3 regions of the Pseudoxanthomonas sp. LARHCG66 genome follow, and region 2 is predicted to be linked to each of the others. Evidence: predicted binding sites of a transcription regulator. Region 2 holds the regulator's gene; each other region holds the start of a gene.

Region 1 (6,605 bases), on a different contig from region 2:
ATCACCTGCGCCATCATCGCGATGGGCCACCAGCTGGGCATGAAGGTGATCGCGCACGGCGTGGAGACCGACGTGCAGCTGGGATTCCTGCGCAGGAACCAGTGCGACATGTTCCAGGGGCACCTGTTCGGCGAACCGATGTCGGCCGAAGATGCCGGCGCGGTATTGCGCCGCCGCTACCTGCGCGCCGATGCCTTCGCCGCCACCAAGCCCGATCGCACCCTGCTGCTGCTGGACGACGAAGAGAACATCCTGCGTTCATTGGTGCGCCTGTTCCGCCGCGACGGCTACCGCATCCTGGCCGCCAGCAACGTCACCGACGCATTCGAACTGCTGGCGACCAACGACGTGCAGGTGATCCTGTCCGACCAGCGCATGTCGGACATGAGCGGCACCGAGTTCCTGGGCCGCGTGCGCATGCTGTATCCGGACACGATACGCCTGGTGCTGTCGGGGTACACCGACCTGGCCACGGTGACCGAGGCGATCAACCGCGGCGAGATCTACCGCTTCCTGACCAAACCGTGGAACGACGACGACCTGCGCGAACACATCCGCCAGGCGTTCACCACCTACGAGCACCAGCCGCACCATCGCGCGCATGCCTGAGACCCGCACCGGAACGCAGGACGGCTGGTGCGTGTACCTGCTGGAGTGCCGCAACGGCGCGTACTACGCCGGCATCACCAACCGGCTGGACGCCCGCTACGCCGCGCATGTGGCGGGTACGGGCGCCAAGTACACGCGCGCGAATCCGCCGGTACGCGTGCTGGCGAGCCGCGACTATCCGGATCGCAGCGCAGCGTCGCGCGCGGAAGCACAGCTCAAGCGGATGCCGCGCGCGAAGAAGCTGGCGTTCTTCGAAGCGCCGACCGATTCCCCTCTCCCTGCGAAGCGGGGAGAGGGTGCCGAAGGCGGGTGAGGGGCGAACGAAGACCCAGAGCCGGGACACTTGGCGCCATCGCAACAATCGCAGTGTATGCCGCGAGGCGTACTCCTGCGCTCGCCCCTCATCCGCCCTCCGGGCACCTTCTCCCCGCCTGGCGGGGAGAAGGGAGCGACATCACGCCGCGTCGACGGCCGGCTGCCGGATCGGCAGCATGATGCGGAAGCAGGCGCCGGAGCCGGGCTCGTTGCGCACTTCGATGCGGCCGTTGTGCTTCTTCACGATGCCGTAGGAGATCGACAAGCCCAGGCCCGTGCCGCTGCCCACCGGCTTGGTGGTGAAGAACGGGTCGAAGATGCGCTGCAGGATGTCGTCGGGAATCCCATGCCCGCTGTCCTGGATCTCGACCCAGACTTCGTCGCCCTCCACGCCCGTGGCGACGGTGATCGTGCCGCGCTCGTCGATGGCGTGGCTGGCGTTGAGCAGGATGTTCATGAACACCTGGTTCAATTCCGACGGCCGGCACTGCACCAGGGGCAGCTTGCCGTAGTGCTTTTCCAGGGTGACCTTGTACTTCAGCTCGTTCCAGATGATGTTGATGGTGGAATCGAGGCCGGCATGCAGGTCGGCGGACTTCCAGCTGTCGTCGCGGCCTGAGTAGGAGAAATCCTTCAGGTTGCGCACGATCGCGGTGACCCGTTCGATGCCCTCGCGCGACTCGGACATCAGCTGCGGCAGGTCGCCGGTGATGAAGTCGATGTCGTAGCGCGCGCGCAGGTCCTCGATCTCGGGCAGCATCGCCTTCGGGTCCGGCAGGCGCAGCGCGCGCTCGTAGACTTCGATCAGCGAGAACAGGCTGTGCAGGTACTCCTGCAGCGAGCCGAGGTTGGAGTGCACGTAGCCGATCGGGTTGTTGATCTCGTGCGCAACGCCGGCGGCAAGCTGGCCGATGGAGGCCATCTTCTCCGACTGCACCAGCTGTTCCTGCGTGCCGGCCAGGCGCACCAGCGTCTGCCGCAGCTGCGCGTGCCGGCGCTGGAGTTCCTGCTGGCGCGCGTGCGCTTCGCTGACGTCGTGGAAGACGATCAGGCAGTGGCCGCCGCCCGGGTTGTCATGGAAGTACGCGCGTACCTGCAGCACCAGGCCGTCGTCGAGGGCCAGGTCGCCGTTCCAGCGGCCGGACTGGCGCGCGGTGGGAATGGCGTCGGGCGGCAGCAGCCGCGACAGGGCGCCGAGCACATCGGGGGCATCCTGCACCAGTGCGCGCGCCGCTGCGTTGGCGTGCAACGGACGGGCGTCGCCACGGCACAACAGGTAACCGTCGTCCATCAGTTCGGCCAACGCCTTCAGATCGGCGAAGGTCGGGACGTCATCCGCAGTGCAGGCTCTGGACGGTGGGTTCGAGGGAGGGGCGGTGGCCAAGGACGCATCGGGCGGCGGCGATGGGGCGCCAGTATCCGGCGCGGCCGCTGGAGCGGCAAGTTGCGGCGTCGCAGTTTGCGGATCCGGCACCGGGCTCAGGCAACCGCAAGCGGACGGGTGGCGGAAAGGGTCGCGGTCTGGCCCTGCGCGTCGTAGGCGCCGCTGCTCTCGGTGCGGCCCAGATGACGCAGTGCCCAGTTCACTTCGCGGCGGCGCCGGGCCAGCAGGATGCCGTTCGCGTGGTTCATCTCGGCAAGTTCGGCGAGCCGCCCCTGCAGTTCATCGGGAAAGCCGAAGCCGGCAGCGGCCGCCTCCAGCGCGCGCAATGCCTCCAGCTTCTCCTGCGTGGCGCGCACCAGTGCCTCGACGTCATGCTCGAGGATGGCGCGACGCTCCTCTCCCAGGGCCGCGGACAGTCGCTGGAGGGGGGCCGGTGTCATCGCGATCAACCGCCCAGCTGGTCGTCCAGTCGCAGCATCCCGTCGGCAATGGCCTCGGGATTGACCTTGTACGTGCCGGCCTGCAGCGCTTCGCGCACGGCCTGCACACGGGCATTGTCGATGGCAGGCGCAGTGGACAGCTCGCGCTGCATGGCCTGGAGGCTGGCGGCCTCGCCGGTCAGGCGCAGGCTGTCACCACCGGCGCTGGCTTCCACCGGCCTGGAACGGTCGGCACCCGCGTTGGCAACACGCCCGCTGACGGGACCGGTGGTGCGTACGGCGGCGGGGGGAGTGCCTTCGATTTTCTGGCTCATGTCGGTTCACCTGTAACAGGGTTCAAGGGAGTTATCGGCCGCGACTGATCCGACTTTAGTGACGGATGCCGCATTTCCGAGGAAGGACCCGATGCTGCCCGGTTTCCTTCCACCCGCGTTCGGTATCGGCCGCCCCCGGAACAACTTGAGGGCCATGTTCCACATTTCTTCATCGGTTGACCCAGACGTCGCCGCCCGGGCCCACCACGCCCTGCACCACCCGGCGCGAGGACAGGTTCTCCACGGTGACCCGCTCATTCTCGCCGGCATCCGCCAGCGCCTTGCCGGCCACGCGCACTTCCACCCCGCCGCGACGGGACACCAGCGCCACGTTGTCGCCGCGGCGGACCAGGCGCTGGGCGACCAGATCGGTGGCCGACAGTACCGTGCCTGCCGACAGCATGCGCCGTGCCACGCGGCCCAGGGCCTGGGATGGATCAGCGACGGCGGCGCCGACGATGCGCGACGCGTCGCGGGTTTCGGGAATGAACGCGTCGGCGGTGATCGTTTCGCCCGGTGCGATGCCGCGGCTCAGCACCAGCACGGTCTGGCTGCGTCGTACCCGCACCGGCACGAACAGGCGCCAGCCATCCGGGCAGCTGACTTCCACGCTGTGGCTACCCTGGACGCGTGCCACCAGCGATGCGTCGCAGCGTGGCAGGCGCAAGGCGGAGTCCAGTGTGGCCTCGGCCTCGCTGCCGGCAGGCAGGGCGCCCAGGGCGGCGGCCTTGATGCTGTCCACGCTGTGGAAGTCGGCCGCCAGCACGGTGCATGCGGTCAGGCCGCCGATCAGGGCGAGGGTCAGGCGCAGCATGGGCGGGATCCGGAGGTTCATCGGCCGGGAAGCTGCAAGGGGCGTGCCAGAGCCGCATTCACTGGCGTCGCAAGGCGCATCGAGTTTGGGAAAGAACGCGCACGCATGTGGACGATGTTTCTTGATTGGACGATGCCCTGACTCCGCTCGCCCCTCATCCGCCCGCCGGGCACCTTCTCCCCGTAAACGGGGAGAAGGGGACTTCAATGGGAAAAGGAGTGCCCCTCTCCCTCTCCCCGCATGCGGGGAGAGGGTGCCGAAGGCGGGTGAGGGGCGAACGAAGCCAGCGCTGCGTTGGCGCCGCCCCAGCACCGCGCTCTGCCCCTGATCCGCCCCCGCATCACGTGCGGGGGCAGGCTCTTCGGGCACCTTCTCCCCGCAAGCGGGAAGAAGGAACAAGCAACGACGCTCAAGCGCCCCTCGAAGAGGCCGATATGCTGTGCATGACCCAGGATCTGCTCAACCGCATCGACCAGCGCACCCGCCTGGCCGGCCACAACCGCCTCGCCCTGCTGCTGTTCCGCCTGGGCGGGCGTCAGCTTTTTGGCGTCAACGTATTCAAGGTGCAGGAAGTCCTGCGCCGGCCCGATCTGTTCCAGTTGCCCGGATTGCCCACCGAATTCGTCGGCGTGGCCGACGTGCGCGGCCGCTCGGTGCCGGTGCTGGACCTGGGCCTGAGCATCCGCCACCCCGAACGCGACCCGAATCCGGAGAACACCCCCAATTACCTGGTGGTCACCGAATTCAACCGCTCCGTGCAGGGATTCCTGGTCAGCGGCGTCGAACGCATCGTCAACATCGCGGTGGAAGACATCCACCCGCCTCCGGAACTCGGCGCCGAGAACAGCTACCTGACCGCCGTGACGCGCTTCCAGGGCGAACTCATCCAGGTGATCGACGTGGAAAGCGTGCTGGCCGACATCTGCCAGTCGCGCATGGACGCCACGCTGGCGCCCGAGATGGCCCTGCCCGCGGACGCACCGCCGCTGCAGGTGCTGGTGGTGGACGACTCGCGCGTGGCGCGCTCGCAGATCCGCAGCGTGCTGGAGCAACTGGGCGTGACCACCACCCTGCTGTCCGACGGCCGCCAGGCGCTGGACCACCTCTTGCAGGTGCACGCCGCCGGCGAGAATCCGGCCGAGCGCTACGCCATGGTCATCTCGGACATCGAGATGCCGGCCATGGACGGCTACACCCTGACGACGGAAATCCGTCGCCACCCGGGCCTGGCCGGCCTGTACGTGCTGCTGCACACCTCGCTGTCGGGCGTGTTCAACAACGCCATGGTGGAACGCGTGGGCGCGAATGCCTTCGTGGCGAAGTACAGCCCGCACGAACTGGCCGAGCACGTGCTGTTCCGCCTGAACCAGGTGGTTGCGGCGCAGATGGCGGCCTGATCGTCGTCCCAGCGAACGCTGGGACCCATTTGCTTTTCCCACGGAAGAGGTAAGAGGCAAAGGGCGGGATCAAGATGGATCCCGGCGTTCGCTGGGATGACGGCACCGGGAATCACTGCCTGCCCGGATGCCGACCTGCCCCGTTCTGGCACACGCCTTGCAGCATCCCCGGCAACGGTCTGCCGGAGCGGTGCCATGTCCAATCCCATCTCCAACTACCTGGGTGTCCACGGAGCGGCCCTGCCCCTGCGCGAGCAGCGCATGCAGCTGATCGCCAGCAACCTGTCCAACGCGGACACGCCGAACTACAAGGCGAAGGACCTGAACTTCCAGGCTGCGCTGGAGAGCGCGGCGGCCAAGGCCTCCCCTTTGCTGACCACCAGCGAGCAGCACCTGACCCTGCTCAATGCCACCCCGCGCATCTTCGAACGTGCCGGCGTGCAGCCCAGCCTGGACGGCAACACCGTCGACGCCGATACCGAACGTGCCGCCTACGGCCGCGCGGCGCTGGAATACCGCGCCTCGCTCAGCTTCATCGAATCCAAGGTGCGCACCATGCTCACCGCGATCACCGGCCAGTAGGGGGACGCGCCATGAGCAACCTGCCCATCTTCGACGTCGCCGGTTCCGCGCTGCAGGCGCAATCGGTGCGCCTGAACACCATCGCCAGCAATCTCTCCAACGCGGATTCCATCGCATCCTCGCCCGAGGCGGTCTACAAGCCCATCGAGCCGATCTTCCAGGCGCGACCGCTGAATGCGGACGGCTCGCTGACATCGGTGCAGGTGAAGGAGATCACCCGGAGCGAAGCACCGCCGATCAAGCGCTACGAGCCCGGCCACCCGATGGCCGATGGCGATGGTTACGTCTACGCGCCCGATGTCGATCCAGTCGCGCAGATGGTCAACCTGATCTCGGCATCACGCGGCTACCAGGCCGGCGTGGAAGTACTGAACACCGCCAAGGAACTCGCCCTGGCCACCCTGACCATGGGCCGCTGACGCCCTCCCACCGAGCGACCACGCACATGACCACCATCAATGGCGATCCGTTCGCCGCCATCAACAACGCCACGTCGGGCGCTGCCACGACCAAGAAGGCCGACACGCTGGGCCAGGCCGACTTCATGCGCCTGATGACCGAGCAGCTGAGCCACCAGGATCCGCTCAAGCCGCTGTCCAACAGCGAGTTCGTCGCCCAGTTGGCGCAGTTCTCCACCGTGCAGGGCATCAGCGAACTGAACACCACCGTCGGCGGCTTCACCTCGGCGCTGACCGGCGACCAGGTGCTGAAGGGCGCGGCATTGGTGGGGCATTCCGTCGTGGTGCCCTC
Region 2 (6,605 bases):
CGCGGTGAACGCGGCGGCGATGCCATGGCCCAGCTTGCTGGGGTCGGCAAGGTTCTTCATCACCGCGATCAGGCCGAAGACGGCGCCGATGATGCCCAGGGTGGGGGCGTAGATGCCCATGGCCTCGAAGACCTTGGCGGCCGCGAGATCCTGGTGTTCCTGGCCGTTGAGGTCGATCTCCATCATGTGGCGGATCGATTCGGGCTCCACGCCGTCCACCAGCATCTGCAGGCCCTTCTTCAGGAACGGGTCGTCCTGCTGGTTGACCAGCGGCTCCAGCCCCAGCAGGCCCTGCTTGCGGGCGATGTTGCTCCAGTCGACGATCTCGGCGATCAGCGCATCGCCATCGGTGCCCGGTGGCCGGATCACCCAGCGCACGATGGACAGCGCGCGCTTGAATACCGGCGGCGGCGTATGCACCAGGATCGCGGCGATGGTGCCCAGGATCACGATGACGAAGGCCGCCGACGACCACAGCGAGGACAGGCCCGCGCCCTTGAGGATGCTGCCGCCTACCAGGGCGACCAGCGCCAGGATGAGTCCGATGAGGCTGAAGATGTCCATGTGCAGATCTATCGGCCCGGTTCAGGTGGACTTGAGTCGTGAGTCCTGTAGGAGCGACGCAAGTCGCGACCGTGATCACACAGACACCGGGTTGTCATGCCGCGCGTGATCTGGAATCGCGAGCTGTCGCCTGGCGATTGCAGCAGCGACGTTATTTGCGACCGGGTCACACCGCCATCCAGGCGTCATGTTGTGCAGGGCGTGCGGTCGCGACTTGCGTCGCTCCTACAGGGAGCACAATGCGTCACGCCGTCGCGCGCAGGCCGTCCACGTCGAGGATCAGGGCCATGCGGCCGTCGCCGATCAGGGTGGCGCCTGCGTAGCCGGGCAGGCCGCGCACGGCGCGTGGCAGGGGCTTGATGACGACTTCTTCGCGGCCGCGCACCTGATCGACGATCAGGCCGAAGCGTTGTTCGCCCATCTGCAGCACCACGATGGTGAGCAGGGGCGTCATCACCGGGTCCACCTGCAGCCAGTGGCGCAGGTCGACCAGGGGCAAGGTATGGCTCTGGCGATCCAGCACGGCCTGGCCATCGAACCAGCGCAGGCTTTCGGACGGTGCGTGCAGCACTTCCATCACGCGCGCGAGCGGCAGTGCATAGACGGGGTCGCCGGCCTGCACCAGCAGGGTGGGCAGGATCGCCAGGGTCAGCGGCACGCGGATGACGAAACGGCTGCCGCGCCCGATGTCGGAATGGATGGTGATCTGCCCGCTGAGTTCGCGGATGCGCGATTGCACCACGTCCATGCCCACACCGCGGCCTGAGATGTCGGTGACCTCGGCCTTGGTGGAGAAGCCGGGCAGGAAGACCAGCTGCAGGCATTCGTCGTGGGTCAGACGCGCGGCGGCTTCGGGATCGATCAGGCCCTTTTCGAGCGCCTTGGCCCGCAGGCGTTCGGGATCGATGCCGGCGCCGTCGTCGCGGATTTCGATGGTGACGAAGTCGCCTTCCTGCTGCGCCGACAGGCGTACGTGGCCGGCACGCGGCTTGCTGCAGGCTTCGCGCAGGCTGGGCACTTCGACACCGTGGTCGATGGCGTTGCGGACCAGGTGCACCAGCGGATCGGCCAGCGCTTCCACCAGGTTGCGGTCCAGCTCCGTCTCGGCGCCGACCAGTTCCAGGTCCACTTCCTTCTGCAACTGGCGGGCAACGTCGCGCGCGACCTTGGGAAAGCGCGAGAACACCTTGCCCACCGGCTGCATGCGCGTGCGCATCACCGCCGTCTGCAGGCGCGCGGTGGCGATGTCGAGGCTGCTGACGGCGCGGTCCAGTTCTTCGTCGCGGATGCGCGCGCGCAATGTCTTCAGGCGGTTGCGCGACAGCACCAGTTCGCCCACCAGGTTGACGATGGCGTCCAGCCGCTTGGTGTCCACGCGGATGGTCTGTTCGGTTTCGCCACCGGTTTTCGCGGCCGGCTTCGGCGCGGCCGGTTTCGCGGGCGAAGGTGCCGGTCGCGCGACGGGTGCGGGCGCAGCGGCGCGGGTGGGTGCGCCATCACCGTGCAACTGGTCCAGCAAGGCCTCGAACTCGTCGTCGCTGATCAGGTCCGCGCCGGCCGCAGCGGGCGCGGCGCTTGTCGCGGCGGTGGGTTTCGGCGCGGCGGGTGCGGCATCCCCCCGGGTATCGAACTGGTCGATCAGCATCTGCGGGGCGTGTGGCGGGTCTTCGCCGGCACCGATCGCATCCAGCATCTGTTGCAGCCAGTCCAGCGATTGCTGGGCGGCATCGAAGTGTTGCGGTTCCAGCGTCGCCTGGCCGGCGCGCACCAGGCCCAGCGTCTCTTCGGCCGCATGGCACAGGTTGACCATCGGCTGGATGCCGAGGAAGCCGGCGCCGCCCTTCAGGGTGTGGAAGCCGCGGAATACCGCGTTCAGCTGCTCGCTGTCGGAGGGGTCCTGTTCCAGCGTGACCAGTTGCTCGCCCAGCCGGTCGAGGATTTCCTGCGCTTCGATCAGGAAGTCGGCGGCGATTTCAGGGGTGACGGCGGACATGGGCGGGGCAGGTACCGGGACGGGTGATCAGCGGGAGGAATCGAGCAGGTGCAGGGCGTGCGCGTGGCGACGCCGCAGGAAGCGGCCGACCAGAACATCGCAGACCAGCAGCGATCCCACGAACAGCAGGACGAGGGGATGGCAGGAACGGCGGGCGGAAGCGTCGGGCATGGCAGGTCTCCGGTTCCGCTGCGCGTTCGCGGGTGCCTACAGCCCCAGTCCGGAGAGCAGGTCGTCTGCGTCGTTCTGTGAAAACGCGTTGCGGTCCAGACCAGCAACGGCCGGACCGGCCAGATCTGAAGGGTTCTTCTTCTCCGGCGGCGGCAGGCCCAGCGCGCCGAAGCCCTCGTGCACGCGACGGACGATGCCCGCGACGCGACGGATGATCTGGCCGGTGAGGTCCTGGTAGCTCTGCGCCAGGGCCATCTCCGACAGCCCCTTGCCGATGCTGTCCACCAGCGCCGCCTGCTCGGGCGACAGCGCGGTGCCCTTCAGTTGGGTGGCGTAGCCACGGCACTGTTCGGCCAGGTCCAGCGTGGTGTGGCTGGCCTGTTCGGTCATTTCCACCACATGGTCCAGGCGCGCGCAGGCGTCGTCCAGCTCGCCCGGTCCGGTGGGCGGCAGTTCGCCCAGCGTCTGCGCCAGCTCGCGCGCCAGGCGGCCCAGGCCCTGCATCATCGGCTGCGTGCGCCAGGCGGCGATGGCATCCAGTTCGCGGCGCCAGCCGGCTTCGTCGCCCTGTTCCAGGGCATCCAGCGCGTGCTGCAGTTTTTCCACCAGCGCGGCGCGTGCGCCGGCGACATCGGCCACGGCGCTCATCAGGCAGCGGCTCCCAGGCGTTCGAAGATCTTGCCCAGCTTCTCTTCCAGCGTCTGCGCGGTGAACGGCTTGATGATGTAGCCGTTCACGCCGTTCTGCGCCGCCTCGATGATCTGCTCGCGCTTGGCCTCGGCGGTGACCATCAGCACCGGCAGGGTCTTGTAGCGGTCGTCGGCGCGGATGGCCTTCAGCAGCTCGATGCCGGTCATGCCGGGCATGTTCCAGTCGGTGACCACGAACTCGAAGCTGCCCTGGGACAGTGCGGTCAACGCGCTGTTGCCGTCTTCGGCCTCGGCGGTATTGGTATAGCCCAGGTCATTGAGCAGATTCTTGATGATGCGGCGCATGGTGGAAAAGTCGTCCACGATGAGGATGCGCATGTTCTTGTTGGCGGTCACATCGAACTCCAGTAAAGCGTGCCCGGTCAGGGGCTACGGCAAGGCAGGGGCTGCACGCGGCGGCCTACCGGAGCCTTATCGGCAGGCCGTGGGGATTCTTCAGTCGTTGTCTTCCAGGCCGGCGTCGGCCTTCTCGAACACCTGCAGGCGTCCGCGCAGCCGCACCATGGCCTGGCCGTGGATCTGGCAGACGCGCGACTCGCTGACGCCGAGGACGGCGCCGATCTCCTTCAGGTTGAGCTCCTGCTCGTAGTACATGGACAGCACCAGCTGCTCCCGTTCGGGCAGGTGGCCGATGGCCTTGACCAGTTGCTGGCGGAACTCGCTGCGCTCCAAGTGCTGCTGCGGCGAGGGGCCGCCGGTACGCGCGGTGTTGGGTTCGCCATGGTCGTCGATGTGCGATTCCAGGCTCAGCACCTGGCCACGCGCGGCATCTTCCATCAGGCGCAGGTATTCGGGCAGCGGCATTTCCATCGCGCTCGCCACTTCGGTGGCGATGGCGGCACGGCCGGTGCGCTGTTCGATCTCGCGCACGGTGGCGGCCGCCTGGCGGGCGCGACGGTGGACCGAGCGCGGTACCCAGTCGCCGCGGCGGATCTCGTCGATCATCGACCCGCGGATGCGGATGGAGGCGTAGGTCTCGAACGAGGCGCCCTGCTCGGCATCGTAGCTGCGCGAGGCTTCCAGCAGGCCGATCATGCCGGCCTGCACCAGGTCGTCGATCTCCACGCTGGCCGGCAGGCGCGCGGCCAGGTGATGGGCGATGCGGCGGACCAGGTCGGCATGCTGGGTGACGAAATCGTTCGCACTGCTGCGTTGTACGGCGCGGTATTGGGCGGCGGCGGTGTTCATGCGGCGACTCCCCGCTGGATCAGGCGTTCGACGAAGAACTCGACGTTGCCGCGCGCTCCCAGCGGCGGCTGCCAGCGTGCGGTCATGCGCGCGATCTCGGCGATGGCGCGGGCCGATGGGCTGCCCGGATAGGCTTTCACGACGGGCTGCTGGCGCTGCACCGCACGGCGCAGCCAGTCGTCCTGCGGCACCGCGCCGAGGTAGTGCAGGGCGACATCGCCGAGGAAACGCTCGCAGACGCGGGCGAGTTTTTCATACAGCTTCCGGCCCTCGTTGGGGTCGCGGACCATGTTGGCGATGACGTGCACGCGGTCCAGGCCGCGCTCGCGCGCGAGCACCTTGATCAGCGCGTAGGCGTCGGTGATCGAGGCCGGCTCGTCGCAGACCACCACCACGGTGTCCTGCGCGGCCTGGCAGAAGGTCAGCACGCTGTCGGTGATGCCGGCGGCGGTGTCGACCACCATGAAATCCAGCGCCCGCTGCAGTTCGGAGAACACGTTGACCAGGCCCACGTGCTCGGCCGGCGCCAGTTCGGCCATGTGGCGGAAACCCGACGAGGCGGGAACCACCAGCACGCCCTCGGGGCCTTCCAGCAGTACGTCTTCCAGTCCGCAACGTCCTGCGACCAGGTCGGCGAGGGTGAACTTCGGCGACAACCCGAGCAGCACGTCCACGTTGGCCAGGCCCAGGTCGGCGTCCATCAGCAGCGTGCGCTTGCCCATTTCGGCCAGCGACACGGCCAGGTTGACCGACACGTTGGTCTTGCCCACGCCGCCCTTGCCACCGGTGATGGCGATGACGCGCACGGGATGGAATGCGCCGGCGGCCGGCGGCGTGCTGCGGGGATTGGTCTGCAGCAGGTGGTCAGGCGACATGGGTGGCCTCGGTCGAGCAGGGTTCGTCGGCTTCGCGGCGCAGCTGGTCCAGCCGCAGCACGAGGTGGGCGCTGTTGGCGCGGTGGAGATCGTGGGGAACGCGCTGGCCGTCGGTTACCCAGGTCATCGGCAGCTGGTGGTCCACGACTACCGACAGGGCGCTGCCCAGGCGGCCTGTCTCGTCCAGCTTGGTCAGCACCACGCCTTGCGGCTGCACGCTGCTGAAGCGGCGGACGACCTCGTCCAGGTCGGAGAAGTGCGAGTTGGCCGGCAGGCACAGCAGGGTCTTCACCTGGCCCGATGCGCGCAGCCAGTTGAGCTGGCCCACCAGGTTGCGGTCGCGCTGGCCCAGGCCGGCGGTATCGATCAGTACCAGCTTGTAGTCGCGCAGGCGCTCCAGCAGCAGTGCGAGGGCCTGTGCGCTGTCGGCCTCGTGCACGGCGATGCCGAGCTGGCGGCCGTAGCCGTGCAGTTGCTCGCGACCGCCGACCCGCACGGTGTCGGTGGTGATCAGCGCCACGTCGCGTGCGTTGTAGCGCTGCGCGAAGCAGGCGGCGAGCTTGGCGATGGTGGTGGTCTTGCCCGCGCCGGTGGGGCCCACCAGCGCGATGACGCCGCCGGTTTCCAGCAGGTCGGTGTCGACCACCGGCAGCTTCTTCGACAGCAGGCCCAGCATCAGGCCACGGCCGCGGTGCAATTCGGTGTCGGCGGGAATCTGCAGGGCGATGTCGCGGGTGATGCCGGCGTCGAAGCCGTAGTCTTCCATCAGTTCCATCGCCTGCATCCGCACCGGCGAACCGCGCAGGCGTTCGTCGGTGAGGCGGTGCATCTCGCGCTCGATCATCTCGCGCATGGCGGACAGTTCGCCGCGCATCTGCACCAGCTGCTCGTCGCTCTCGCGGGCGTGCGTGGCGTTGTCGGTGACGACGGTCAGCGTCGGTACGGTGACGGCAGCGGGCGCCGGTACCGGTGCGATCACCGGTGCACGCGTGGCGTGCAGCGCGACGACCGGCGCAGGCTCGGGTTCCGGCAGCGACACCGGCGGCGCGATCGAGGGCAGCAGCGCATCCAGATCGAGCGTGTCATCGGCGTCGGCGCGCGGCG
Region 3 (6,605 bases), on a different contig from region 2:
CCCGGACATGCGGGAAGGACGGACATCACTGAGGGGCAATGGATTCCAGTTTGCGCTGAAAGGACGGCCAAGACCTCCAAACGGCCGCGTTCCACGTGACGGACGCATGGAGCCGCAGGCGGTCATGTCGTGCGCAGGAGCGCACGTGGCATCGGATGAAACGTCAGGCAGCCTGTTCTTCGGCACGCTCGACCATGGTCTCGGCCATCTGCCGCCAACTGGGCAGCTGGTCGAGCACGCCCAGCGACTTCAGGTAACCCTCGTCCACCGGCTCGTTGCTGGCCAGGGCACCGGCCACATGCACGGCGCCCGGCACCCAGAAGCTGCGCAGGCTGGAGCGCTGCGGCTGGCGATGGAAGGCCACCGCTTCCACGATCGGCATCGGCAGGCCCCACAGGCCCAACAGGTAGGCACCGGCCTCGGTGTGGCCGGGGCGGTCGTCGTCTTCGGCGGCCGGCGTATCGCGTTCGTCGCGCACGCCCGGCAGCAACAGGCCGATGTCGGCGAGCAAGGCCGCCGTTGCGCCGAGCTCGGAACTGGTGCGCGGCAGGATCTTCGCCGCCAGCCGCGAAGCCAGCAAAGCGCGTTGCTGCAGGACACTGCGATCGACGTTGGAGGCGGTCTTCATCGAGAACACCTCGCTGGCCAGCACCAGGTCACGCAGGGTGCCCAGGCCCAGCCGGGTGACCGCAGCGCGCAGGTCGGTGATGGAACGGCCGTTGGAAAAATAGGCCGAGTTGCACAGCTGCAGCACCTTGGCTGCGATGGCGGGATCGCCGGCCACCAGCGTGGCGATGTCGTTGGCGGTCCCTTCGTCCTCTTCCAGCGCACGCGTCAGCGCGAAATACAGGTGCGGCGGCGATGGCAGGTGTTCGACGCGGCCGATGGCGCGGCGCAGGCGCGGGCTGTCCAGCAGGTCGCGCAGTTCTTCCAGGCTGTGGATCGCCTCAAGCACGGTTTCCGACGACAGCGGCAGCGGCAGGAAGCGGTGTGCCACGCCGATCAGCTTGATCGGCGCCGCCAGGCTCTCCGCAGCGCCTTCCAGCAGCGCGATGCGGATGGTCTCCGGACGCAGCGTGCGGATCTGGCCGAGCAGCGTGGCCGGTGGCAGGTCGACGAGCGCCGGGCCCGCCATCACCACGTCCACCGGGCCATTGGCGACGGTATACATCGCCGACTTGGCGTCGGCGACGACCTCCACGGTCCATTCGTCCCCCATGTCGCCGATGTAATCGGCCAGGTCGTCAGGCAGGCAGGCGGTGTCGCCAACATACAGAATGCGCAAAGCACTTCCCCTTGGATCGTTCTTGCAAGCTTCAACGCGCACCCCCTGCTTGCGGAGGCGCGGACCGGATGAAATCTAGCAAGGATGTCGGCCGCGGCCGGGAGTTCTTGAATCGCGATGCGGAGAATGCGCAGTCCTTCACATTCCGCTGTCGGTGGATTCCCGACAGCGCTGCGACTCGGAAGCGGAACGTGCCCAGCGCTGCGGCCCGCGATTGTCGAGATTGAGGTTGCCATCGAAACGCGTGCGCTCGAAATCGAGTCCACGTCGTTGTCGTTGTAGCGCTACAAGAAGCCGAAATACTTCCAGGGGAAGTACTCCACTTCCACCTGCGCTTCCATCGCGTCGCCGGTGACGTTGCCACTGTCCTTCCCTGTGTACGCCAGCGCGTCGCCCGTGTCCCGACAGCGACCGCGCATACTCGACGCGCAGCATGGGGCCATTCGTCCCTGGAAAAGCGATCCACCGCAGAAAGCCGATCCTGCACAGACCAGCAAGCAGAGGAAAAAGGGGTGGCGCATGGGGCGGCTCCTGCGGCAAAGCGGACAGGCATGGCCTCATCGCCGACACGCCGACCCTGCCAGCATCCGTCCGGCGAGGGGGCGATCACGGAGGATCGCAGGCGAACGGTGGCCCCACGGCCGGTGTCCCGGCATCCGGCTGCGCGAGATGCAGCAGCAGGTGTGCCAGTGTCACCACGTCCTGGAAGTTGTGCAGCAGCACGCGCCTGAGCAGGCCCGCGTCGCCACCGCGCAGGTACTGCAGCCAGGCGGCCGGTGCTTCCGAGCCCGGCAGGTCGTCCTCCCGCACGATGCCCAGCGCATTGCGCTCGATGGTGGCCAGCCGGCAGTTCTCCCACACCCCGCGATAGCGGCGACGCGTGGGGAACAGCAGGTCGAGATGCTCGATGCCGGCGAGCGGCGCGCCCAGTCGCGCCAGCCGGTAGCGCGTGGCCAGCAGCGGTGCGTCGTAGCAGCGGCCGTTGTAACTGACCAGTCGTGTCTCTTCGCCCAGCCAGCCGGCGAACGCGCGCAGCATCGCCGGCTCGGCGGACAGATGGGTGATCAGCATCTGGCGGATACGCAATCCCCCGGGCACGAAATCCGACGCACCGATCATGAAGGCTCGCGTGCCTGTACCACCGGACAGGCCGGTGGTTTCAGTGTCGAAGAACAGCATGCCATGCGTCGACAGGGGGCCGGTCCGCGCGAACGTACCGTCGACATGGGGCATCACGCCGTCGAAGGGCAGGATCTGTTCGAGTCGCAGCAACCCGGGCGCGATCTCCTCGCCCGGCAAGGCGCGATCGCATGCACCTACGCCGATCGGCGGACGTGTGCGTTCGCGAATGCCCAGCATGCGGCGCAACCCAGGCAAGGGATCGTGCACCGGCGGCGCCTTGCTGGACTGCGCCCCGGGGCTGTCATGCCCGGCCTGCCGTCGCAGCCGCTGCAGCTTCTCCAGGCTGACGCTCATGCGGCATCCAGCATCCGCAGCACGCGTGCCGCCAGCGCGTGCGGCGTGGTTTCGGCGTGCTCGTCGTTCGCCAGTACCGGCCCCACGCAGGCGGGACAGCCGGCCCTGCAGTCGCAAGCCGCCACCAGCTGCGAGGCACGCTGGACCAGCTCGCGCTGTCGCCGCCACAGCGGTTCGCTCAGTCCGATGCCGCCGGGATAGTTGTCGTACAGATACACGGTGGGCACGAAACGTTCGCCCGACACTGGCGACAGCACCTGGCTTTCCGTTCCCCGCAACTGTCCGCGGCCCTGCGTGTCGGGCAAGGCGAACCACGCACCGTCGCCATCGCCTACCGCCTTCTGCAGGTCGCGGCCTTCGGCCATCACGGCGACGGTGGCGGCGATGTGCAAGGCGTAGGCGGCACCGAGGAAGCCATCCAGCGCTTCCTGCCTCGATTCGAACGTCGACTCCAGCAGTGCCGGCGGCAGCTGCCACCACAGGCTGGTGGTGTGCATCTCCTGGTCCGGCAGGTTCACCGGCCCGTAGCCGATGTTCTCGTGGGTGTAGTAGCGGATCTTCTTGTAGCCGGCCACGCGCCGCACCACGTGCACTTCGCCGTGATGGCAGGTGCCCTGCCCCGCGATGCTTCCATCGAAGCGCTCAAGCACCTTCAATTTCGTGTAATCGATCGCATCGGTGTAGTAGTCCACGTGCGTACGGGTGACGTAGGCCTTGCGCCCTTCCCAGTCCAGTCGCTCCACCTGGTACGGCGTTGACTGGATCATGTGGATGGCGCCTTCGTACAGCGTCAGCGGCGCGGCGCTGAAATCCACTTCGGCGATGATCACCTGGCGGCCGTCGGTGCGGTCCACCACCACGAAGTTGCCGTCCGCCACCGAGCGCAGGCTGACCGCGTTGGCCGGGTAGCTGTCGGCGATCCACTCGTAGCGGTCGCCTTCGCGGTGGACCACGTTGTCTTCGTCAAGCAACTGCAGGAACGGTGCCGGATCGACCGGCCCGAACGGTTCACCCCCAAGGAAGGGAAGTTCGAACGCGGCGCAGCGCACGTGGTCCAGCAGGATCATCGGCTGGTCGGGCGCGATGCGCGCGTGCTCCGGCGGGCTGTCGGCGAAGAACTCCGGATGCCGCACCACGTACTGGTCCAGCGGCTGCGAACTGGCCACCAGGATGCCCAGCGATGCCTGCTGGCGGCGCCCGGCGCGGCCGAAGCGCTGCCAGGTCGCCGCGATGGAACCCGGATACCCGTTCAGCACCACCGCATCCAGGCTGCCGATGTCCACACCCAGCTCCAGCGCGGAGGTGGAGACGATGCCATCCACGCGGCCATCACGCATCGCGCGTTCGGCGTCGCGGCGCTCGGTAGGCAGGTAGCCCCCGCGATACGCACGGATGCGCGCCGGCTTGCGCGGGTCGTGGTCGAACACGTCCTTCAGGTACTTCGTCAGCACCTCCACCATCGTGCGCGATTGCGCGAACACCAGCGTCTTCAGGCCCGCCTTGATCGCCAGCCGCGCGATGCGGTTGCTCTGCGAGCGCGCGGATGCCCGCAGGCCGAGATCTGGATTCACCACGGGCGGATTCCACAACAGTACGTGCTTCTCTCCGGTCGGCGCGCCGGATTCGGTGATCGCATGCACCGGCAGCTCCAGCAACGCCTCCGCGTGCGCCTGCGGATTGCCGATGGTGGCCGAGCAGATGATGAACTGCGGCGTGGCGCCGTAGAACGCGCATACACGCTTCAAGCGCCGAAGCACGTTGGCCACGTGGCTGCCGAACACACCGCGGTACGTGTGCACTTCGTCGATCACCACGTAGCGCAGGTTCTCGAAGAACTGCGCCCACTTGGTGTGGTGCGGCAGGATGGCCTGGTGCAGCATGTCGGGATTGCTGACCACGATATCGCCATGCAGGCGGATCGCCTGGCGCGCATCGCCCGGCGTGTCGCCGTCGAAGGTGAAGGCTTTCAGGCCAAGATCGCCGGCTCTGCTCAGGTCCAGCAGTTCCGCCACCTGGTCCTGCGCCAGTGCCTTGGTCGGGAACAGGTACAGCGCCTTGCCCCTGCGCTCCAGCGCCGAGGCCACCACCGGCAGCGTGTAGCACAGCGATTTTCCCGATGCCGTCGGCGTCACGACCGCCAGATGTCCACCCGCCTGCACGTGCCGCCATGCCTCGGCCTGGTGCGAATACAGACGCCCGATACCGCGCGCGCGCAGCGCCTCGGCCAGTTCCACGGGCAGATCCGGCGGCAGCGGCTCGTAACGCCCTTCACGCCCCGGAATGACGAACTGCCCGGTCACGCGATCGTGGTACTTGCCCGCGAGCCGCTCTGCCAGGGCACGGCCATCGGCTGCGTTCACCGGCAGCAGTGCTGCATCGGTGGCGTGCTGGCGGATCAGGGATGTCTGGGCGGGCATGGCGGTCTCTCGGCGGCGTGTGCGCCATCAGAACCGCGCCGCGTCTCAATCCCTGAGACTGACTGCCTGCTGACAGGTGGCCCCTGCCTCAGCTTTGTGATCGGAGTTTGAAGGCATTTCTCACCCGTGGGTAACGTCTCCCGCGATACCACGTCACCGTGAACCGGAGACGCCCATGAACCGCCACCTCTATCGCGAACAGCTCGACACGCTTCGGCAGGCACCCCGTCATGCCAGCACCATGGCCGACGATGCATTCACCGCATTCACGGCCTACGACTACGGCCGTCGCCGCCGCCTGCATCCGGATGTCGCGTGGGAAGATGCCTGCCGTGCCTACGCGTTCGCGGCGGCCTCGCATGCGGACCATGCCGGGCAGCTCGACCTGGACACGGAACTCGAACTCGAGGACCACTGGGAACGCCTGCGTGGCGATGCCGGTCCCGACTGGCCGGTCGCGCGTACGCTGTTGCGCGAGACGTGGCGCTGGCTGGATGAACACGGCGCGGGTGCGACCCGCATGCATTGAATCATCCCCCGCATTGCAGGAGACGACGAACGGTAGGCCGGCCATGGCACGACCCGCCGTCTTCAACAACGCAGGGGCACAATAACGACAAGATCCGGCAGGGTCGTGGACCACGCATCTCCTTCGGGGAATGGGGTGACACGTTGCCACAGGGGCCGCGCGCAGTCAGGGACTGTCGCGACGGGGTCGCGCAGACGGCTGTCATGTACAGGTAAGCCGCGTTTCATCCACAAGGTCCACGCTCGGCCATGGTCTTGCGCCATGGAGGGGACCTCATGTCTTGCCTGCCTGATCCGTCCGCGCCCGCGTGGATAGATGATGCGATGCCCTGTGCCGTCATCGACATCCACTCGGAACTGCGCTTCTGGGAAGAAACCTACGCGCGCCAGAGCTTCCACCGCCCGGGGACCCCGTTCCGCCATTACGTGCCCACGCTGAAATTCGCCTACGACATCTATCTGCTGTCGCACAGACGATCGCTCGAAGAACTGCTGCCTTCGCTGCCCTCCCGCTATGAGGCGGGCATCGTGCGTGGCGTCCGGCTGGACTGGCCGTTGGCGCATGCGGTCATCGCACGCGTATGGGAGCGGCTCAATGCGCCGCTGGAAGAAGATGCGCCGCTGTTCGCCCCGCCACCGACAACCGTCGTGGACGAGCGCGCCTTGTTGGCAGAGGCGATGAACAAAGCGGGCACCCGTACCATCACGCAGCGAATGCAAAGGTGAACGTAAAAGACGTTGTGCGGTTAAACACGGGTTAAAACGCTCTTTATTTCACTTAAGCATCACCGCGCGGAACAAAAAATCCTCGTCGCCACCACCACGCCGACCGGGGATCACCAATGGCCAGCCTGCATCATCGCAACGCCCACGCCACCGCTCAGATCGTCGACATCGAC

Evidence for each region. The regulator FliA, encoded in region 2, starts transcription of late flagellar genes. The targets are predictions, from matches to a motif close to TAAAGTTTNNCNNNCNNNGGCCGATAA.
Region 1: flgM (flagellar biosynthesis anti-sigma factor FlgM) is a predicted target of FliA. The motif match lies at 3,185-3,211, and genes of this name have one in related genera.
Region 3: ACIPRS_RS17250 (HDOD domain-containing protein) is a predicted target of FliA. The motif match lies at 1,370-1,396, and genes of this name have one in related genera.

What each region holds. Positions count from the first base shown of each region.
Region 1 covers NZ_JBIXJW010000007.1:11,436-18,040, forward strand. Annotated here, with positions in the region: gene ACIPRS_RS17125 (EAL domain-containing protein) at 1-609, shown strand, start outside; gene ACIPRS_RS17130 (GIY-YIG nuclease family protein) at 602-922, shown strand; gene ACIPRS_RS17135 (ATP-binding protein) at 1,064-2,215, opposite strand; gene ACIPRS_RS17140 (flagellar protein FlgN) at 2,404-2,748, opposite strand; gene flgM (flagellar biosynthesis anti-sigma factor FlgM) at 2,754-3,062, opposite strand; gene flgA (flagellar basal body P-ring formation chaperone FlgA) at 3,232-3,876, opposite strand; gene ACIPRS_RS17155 (chemotaxis protein) at 4,320-5,273, shown strand; gene flgB (flagellar basal body rod protein FlgB) at 5,469-5,855, shown strand; gene flgC (flagellar basal body rod protein FlgC) at 5,867-6,274, shown strand; gene ACIPRS_RS17170 (flagellar hook capping FlgD N-terminal domain-containing protein) at 6,301-6,605, shown strand, end outside.
Region 2 covers NZ_JBIXJW010000010.1:33,207-39,811, reverse strand. Annotated here, with positions in the region: gene ACIPRS_RS18605 (flagellar motor protein) at 1-564, opposite strand, end outside; gene ACIPRS_RS18600 (chemotaxis protein CheA) at 809-2,557, opposite strand; gene ACIPRS_RS18595 (hypothetical protein) at 2,585-2,728, opposite strand; gene ACIPRS_RS18590 (protein phosphatase CheZ) at 2,765-3,376, opposite strand; gene ACIPRS_RS18585 (chemotaxis response regulator CheY) at 3,376-3,756, opposite strand; gene ACIPRS_RS18580 (RNA polymerase sigma factor FliA) at 3,874-4,626, opposite strand; partial or broken gene ACIPRS_RS18575 (MinD/ParA family protein) at 4,623-5,435, opposite strand; gene flhF (flagellar biosynthesis protein FlhF) at 5,491-6,605, opposite strand, start outside.
Region 3 covers NZ_JBIXJW010000007.1:35,886-42,490, forward strand. Annotated here, with positions in the region: gene ACIPRS_RS17250 (HDOD domain-containing protein) at 164-1,285, opposite strand; gene ACIPRS_RS17255 (hypothetical protein) at 1,570-1,704, opposite strand; gene ACIPRS_RS17260 (ribonuclease H-like domain-containing protein) at 1,892-2,761, opposite strand; gene ACIPRS_RS17265 (DEAD/DEAH box helicase) at 2,758-5,178, opposite strand; gene ACIPRS_RS17270 (hypothetical protein) at 5,354-5,707, shown strand; gene ACIPRS_RS17275 (hypothetical protein) at 6,031-6,432, shown strand; gene ACIPRS_RS17280 (hypothetical protein) at 6,549-6,605, shown strand, end outside.